2 regions of the Streptomyces sp. A5-4 genome follow, and region 1 is predicted to be linked to the other one. Evidence: riboswitches for the same ligand, from Rfam matches in the RefSeq annotation. Region 1 holds a riboswitch; the other holds the start of a gene.

Region 1 (3,202 bases):
GCCCGTCCTGGTGGTCGGCGGCTCACCGAGCGCGCGACCGGGCGGGTTGCACCAGTTCTCCTTGGGGTCGCCCTCGGTGTACGGCCCGTTGCCGTTGCGGCTGGTGTCGATCACGAAGGGCTTGTTGCCGATCTTCTGCGAGAGCTTCTTGCCGAAGTCCGCGCTCGTCCTCGTGCTCTGGAAGTTGGAGACATTGACCGAGAACCCGTCCGCCTGCGCTATGCCCGCCCGCTGGAGCGGGTCGAAGAGCGCGTCGGGCGACTGCCAGCCCGCGTTGCCCGCGTCCAGGTACACCTTGGTCCCGGGCTGCTGCTTCAGCCGCTCGACGGCGCCCTTGAGCAGGTCGAAGCGCTCCTCGTGGAACTCCTGTGGCGTGCAGCCGTCCACCAGGTGCAGCAGCGCGTCCGGCTCCAGGATCACCGTGGCACGGCGGTCGCCGATGCCCTTGGCCACCTGGTCGACCCAGCCGCGGTAGGCGTCGCCGTCGGCGGCTCCGCCCTTGGAGAACTGCCCGCAGTCGCGGTGCGGAATGTTGTAGAGGACCAGCAGCGCGTCCCGGTCGGCCTTGGCCGCCGCCTCGGTGAAGCCCTTGGCCTCCGCCTCGGCGTTCTCCGGCCCGATCCACTCGCCGACGGGCTGCTCGGCGATCTTCCTGATCTGGTCGGCCTTGTCGTCGTCGCCGTCCTTGGCGTACGTGGAGACCTGCTTGGCGGCGTTTCCTTCCGGATTGACCCAGTACGGATCGCTGCCCTTGGGCTGCTGCTTCACAGGATCCTGCTTCGACCCGCCGTCACCGTCCGACGAGGAACAGCCCGTCAACAGCAGCGCGGTCCCCACCGCCGCCACCGCGGCAATCCGGACACCCACACGCCGACGGCCGCTGTAACTGCCGTACATCCACTCCCCCTTGGTGCACCTGAAATGTGTGAGGACCCCCCGGCGCCTCCCCGGACACAACCGGTCGAAACCATCCTGACACACACGTACACAGCGCCAGGAGCTCTCCGCGCTCCGTGGGACAGCTGTTACGGCGCGTACGGACCGCGGGCACCCATGGCGCACCGTGGGCCACAGAGCCGTGACTTGGCGTCAATCGGCCCCTAGGAACATCCGTGCGTCCGTTCTAGAGTGGCGAGTACAGGCCCAAGTCCCCGGCCCCAGTCTCCCCCGATTTCTCTGTGCCTCCCGCATCGGCGCCGGACTTCTCCCGCAGTCCGTGCGCCGACGGTCGAGGATCAGCCCGGTCGGCGGCTCCGGGGGGAGCACGCCGTCGACCGGGCCAGGTAGCCCGTGTCCGGGGGCCGATCGGCGGCCTGCCGCCCTTCGGCCCTGTTGACAGTGTCCGGCCAAGGCTGGGACTCTCCCGATGACAACTCCACACAATGAGACGACGGTGGACAGGAACCCGGTGCCATTCCGGGGCGGTCCCGCCACTGTGACCGTACGGGCAGCCTCGGCGCCCGCACGGAAGCCAGGAACTGACCCGTCGTTCTCCTGCCATGGGGCGTGGAAACCCCAGAAGGAGGTTCACCGGCATGTCCTCGCACATCGCGCCGCACACCGACACCGCAGCGGGAGCGTCCGCCGCGACCAGCACCCGCGACTGGCTGATCCTGGCCGCCGCGGCGATCATCGCCCTGGTCGCGCTCTACGCCGTCTTCATGGACAACGGAACCGTTGTCTCCGCGACCGGCGACTACCTGCACGAGTTCTCGCACGACGGCCGGCACCTCTTCGGTGCCCCTTGCCACTGATCGGGACCGTAAGCACCATGTCCACACCTGTACTCCCCCTGCTCGGACGCTCTCTGGCGGCGGGCGGGGTGGCCGGCCTTGCCGCCGGGCTCTTCTCGCTGCTCCTGGCCGAGCCGCTGATGGACCGCGCGATACGCCTCGAAGAGGCACGCTCCGCCAAGGAGCACGCGCACGAAGCGGCCGGCACGGCCGTCGCGCACCACGAGGAACTGTTCACCCGCACCACCCAGCATGTCGGCCTGGTGGTCACCGCGGTGGTCGCCGGCCTCGCGCTCGGCGTGCTCTTCGCCGTCGCCTACGCGCTGATCAACCGGCGTACCGCCCCGGGCGACCGCCCGTGGTCACGCGCCCTGGTCTTCTGCTCGGCGGCCTTCGTGGCCGTCTCCCTGCTGCCCGGACTGCGCTACCCGGCCAACCCGCCGGGCGTCGGCGACTCCGGCACGGTCACCGATCGCCAGTCGCTGTGGCTGGCCGCCGTCGTGATCGGCATCCTCGGCATGCTGCTGGCCTGGCAGGTGTACGTACGCCTCGCCGACCGGTCGGTGCCGGTGCGCCAGGTCGCGGTGGCCGTCACCGCGGTCGCGACCCTGGCGGTCCTCTTCGCACTGCCGGGCAACCCGGACGAGGTTCCGGTGGCGGCGACGCTGCTGTGGGACTTCCGGGTGCTCTCGCTGGCCTCGCACGCCCTGCTGTGGGCGGTGTTCGCCGGCGTGTTCGGCGCGCTCGGTCTGCGGGCGGCTGCCCGCAGCGCGCCCGCGGCGACGGCTCCGGCCGCGGGAGTGACGGCGTAACCGGCCGGCTCTCCCCGGCGGTCGCCGCCAGTTCCCCGCCGGCTCTGCCGCGCGGGCCCGGTCAGCTCCTGCCGGTGCTGCCCGTCCCCGTCAGGTAGGCCGACACCACCACGTTCGCCGTGTAGGTGCGGGCCGTCTTGTCGTACGTGCCCCCGCAGGTGATCAGGCGCAGTTCCGCCCGGTCGCTCTGGCGGGGGCCGTACACCTTCTGGGGGTCGAAGCGTTCGCGGGTGAAGACCTGGACGTCGTCGACGGTGAACTCCAGCTCCGAGCCGTCGGTGCCCGTCACCCGGATCAGCTCGCCGGGGCGGGTGGCGCTCAGGCCGTAGAACACGGCCGGTTTGCTCTCCGTGTCGACATGGCCGACGAGCAGGGCCACGCCCGCGGCGCCCGGCCGGGTGCCGCTGCCGTACCAGCCGACCGTGGACGGCCGGTCGTACGGCGGGGGGTCGACGGCGCCGGACGCGTCGAGGCCGCTCTCCACGACGGGCGCCGTCACACCTATCGAGGGCACGTCGACGCGTTGCGGACGCGCGCCCTTCTGCGGCTCGTGCGCGGGGGGCAGCGGCACCCCCAGCGGGCGGCCGACCGCGGCCACGTCGCCGGTGGTCGGGGCGGAGGTGCCGCCGGGTCCTTCGGTGAGCCCACGCCCCCACA
Region 2 (3,202 bases), 3.1 Mb from region 1:
CGTGCACGACCCGCTGGGCGGCATCAACCAGCTCTTCCCGCTGTTCGGCATCGCCAACCAGCTGCTCGCCGCCGTCGCCCTCGCCGTCTGCACCACGCTGCTCGTCAAGTCCGGGCGGCTCAAGTGGGCCTGGGTCACCGCCGTGCCACTGCTGTGGGACGTCGCGGTCACCCTGACCGCCAGCTGGCAGAAGATCTTCTCCGCCGATCCCAAGGTGGGCTTCTTCGCCCAGCGCGACAAGTACCAGGCGGGCATCGAGGCCGGCGAGGCGATCGCACCCGCCAAGACCGTCGGCGACATGCACACGGTCGTCACCAACTCCACGGTCGACGGCGTGCTGTCCGCGTTCTTCGCCATCCTCATCATCGTGGTGCTCGTCGAGGCCACGCGGGTCTGCGTCAAGGCGATCCGCGACCCCGCGAGCGTCAAGCTCAGCGAGACCCCGTACGTCGAGTCCCGCCTCGTCGCGCCCGCCTCGCTCCTCGCCACCAAGGAGGAGAAGGCCGAGCTCGTGGCGGCCGGCCTCGGCCCCGAGGGCGGCATGCGCAAGGACGACGCCGCGAGCGTCGGAACGGGGAGCCGGGAATGACCCTCTCGGACGTACGCCGCGTGGCGGGCCGGATCCGCTGGTACGTCCGCGAATTGACCGGCGAATCCGCCTACGACCGGTATGCGGAGCACGCGAGATCCCGCGACCCGCAGGCCCTCGTCATGAGCCGACGGGAGTTCGAACACAGTCGTACGGACGCCCGCGAGGCGGATCCCCGGGAGGGCTTCCGCTGCTGCTGAGGCTCTCCGCCCAGTGATCGCACGGGCCGTCGCATCCGCCGGGATGCGGCGGCCCGTTGTCGTACACAGAACCGAAGCCGCAACACCCGCGACACAACATCTGGGGGGTGCGGCATCCCCCGGCCCCCACATGTATGCTCGTGCTCGCTGTCGCCGCAGGGAAATCCGGTGCGAATCCGGAACTGTCCCGCAACGGTGTGATTGGTGCGCTTTCGCGCACCCAGGAGTCCGAGACCTGCCGACGGTGCATCCGGTTCGACCGACCCGGATGCCGATACGTCCGGGCCTCGCGGTTGGGCCGGTGGACGCAATGCGGTGTGCCGCCCTTTCGGGGGTGAGGTGTGCCCGTGCGCCCCCTCCCCCGCCGGCCCCGAGCCGAGCGAGGGAGAGCACCCCGTGACCATCGCGCCAGTCGATCCGGCTTCTGCCACGGTGACGACCGAAGGACCCGGCACAGAGTTGCTGCGGACCCTGACGGACCTCACCGCCGATCTGCCCGACACCGACCCCGGCAGAGTCGCCGCGGCCGCGCTGCGCGGCCGGAACGCCGGTTCTGACGCGGCCGAGTTGCGTGCTCTCGCCACCGACGCCGCCGCCGGCCTGATCTCCGAGGACCCGGCGTACTCCCGCCTCGCGGCCCGGCTGCTGACCCGCACGATCCGGGACGAGGCGGCGACGCAGGGCGTCCACACCTTCTCCGACTCGGTCGGCGTGGGGCACCGCGAGGGCCTGATCGCGGACCGCGCCGCCAACTTCGTGGCGCTGCACGCTCCGCGGCTCGACGCGCTGATCGACAGGACGGCCGACGACCGTTTCGGCTACTTCGGCCTGCGGACCGTCTACAGCCGCTACCTGCTGCGCCACCCGATCACCCGTCAGGTGATCGAGACCCCGCAGCACTTCATGCTCCGGGTGGCGTCCGGCCTCGCCGAGGACGACTCGGTCCGCGCCCTGGACGAGGTCGCCGCGCTGTACCGGCTGATGAGCCGCCTGGACTACCTGCCGTCCTCGCCGACGCTCTTCAACTCCGGTACGCGCCACCCGCAGATGTCCTCCTGCTACCTCCTCGACTCTCCGCTGGACGAGCTCGACTCGATCTACGGCCGGTACCACGAGGTCGCCCGCCTCTCGAAGCACGCGGGTGGCATCGGCCTCTCGTACTCGCGCATCCGCGCCCGCGGTTCGCTGATCCGCGGCACCAACGGGCACTCCAACGGCATCGTCCCGTTCCTGCGCACCCTCGACTCCTCGGTCGCCGCCGTCAACCAGGGCGGCCGGCGCAAGGGCGCGGCCTGCGTCTACCTGGAGACGTGGCACGCGGACATCGAGGAGTTCCTGGAGCTGCGCGACAACACGGGCGAGGAGGCGCGGCGTACGCACAACCTGAACCTCGCGCACTGGATCCCCGACGAGTTCATGCGCCGGGTGGACGCGGACACCGACTGGTCGCTGTTCTCGCCGGTCGACGTGCCCGAGCTGGTCGACCTGTGGGGCGACGCGTTCGACGCGGCGTACCGCAAGGCCGAGGCGGACGGCCTGGCCCGTACGACGATCCCCGCGCGCCAGCTGTACGGCCGGATGATGCGCACCCTCGCGCAGACCGGCAACGGCTGGATGACCTTCAAGGACGCGTCGAACCGTACGGCGAACCAGACCGCCGAGCCCGGCTCCGTGGTGCACTCGTCGAACCTGTGCACGGAGATCCTGGAGGTGACGGACGACGGCGAGACCGCCGTGTGCAACCTCGGCTCGGTGAACCTCGGTTCGTTCGTGCTGGCCTCGGGCGAGATGGACTGGGAGCGTCTCGACGAGACCGTCCGTACCGCGGTGACCTTCCTCGACCGCGTCGTCGACATCAACTTCTACCCGACCGAGCAGGCCGGCCGCTCCAACGCCAAGTGGCGCCCGGTGGGCCTGGGCGCGATGGGTCTGCAGGACGTCTTCTTCCAGCTGAAGCTGCCGTTCGGCTCCCCCGAGGCGCAGGCGCTGTCCACCCGTATCGCCGAGCGGATCATGCTCGCGGCGTACGAGGCCTCCTGCGAGCTCGCCGAGCGCAACGGCCCGCTGCCCGCCTGGGAGAAGACCCGCACCGCGCGCGGTGTCCTGCACCCCGACCACTACGGCGTCGAGGTCACCTGGCCGGAGCGCTGGGAGGCGCTGCGCGCCCGTATCGCGAAGAGCGGCATGCGCAACTCCCTGCTCCTCGCGATCGCGCCGACCGCGACCATCGCGTCCATCGCGGGCGTGTACGAGTGCATCGAGCCACAGGTCTCCAACCTCTTCAAGCGCGAGACGCTCAGTGGTGAATTCCTCCAGGTCAACGCCTACTTGGTGGAGGAGCTCAAGAAGCTCGGCGTCTGGGACGCGCAGTCCCGCGAGGCGCTGCGCGAGTCCAGCGGATCGGTGCAGGGCT

Evidence for each region. Region 1 has a riboswitch for cobalamin ahead of ACLLJJ_RS12295 (CbtB domain-containing protein). Riboswitches for the same ligand answer to the same signal wherever they lie in the genome.
Region 2: linked by a shared signal. The riboswitch ahead of ACLLJJ_RS27275 (ribonucleoside-diphosphate reductase subunit alpha) and the one ahead of ACLLJJ_RS12295 (CbtB domain-containing protein) in region 1 are both predicted to bind cobalamin.

The regions. Positions count from the first base shown of each region.
Region 1 is NZ_CP178591.1:2,695,018-2,698,219, forward strand. It holds gene ACLLJJ_RS12290 (glycoside hydrolase family 6 protein) at 1-897, opposite strand, end outside; cobalamin riboswitch at 1,375-1,502, shown strand; gene ACLLJJ_RS12295 (CbtB domain-containing protein) at 1,536-1,754, shown strand; gene ACLLJJ_RS12300 (CbtA family protein) at 1,772-2,545, shown strand; gene ACLLJJ_RS12305 (class F sortase) at 2,607-3,202, opposite strand, start outside.
Region 2 is NZ_CP178591.1:5,811,827-5,815,028, reverse strand. It holds gene ACLLJJ_RS27285 (carbon starvation CstA family protein) at 1-589, shown strand, start outside; gene ACLLJJ_RS27280 (YbdD/YjiX family protein) at 586-789, shown strand; cobalamin riboswitch at 924-1,046, shown strand; gene ACLLJJ_RS27275 (ribonucleoside-diphosphate reductase subunit alpha) at 1,186-3,202, shown strand, end outside.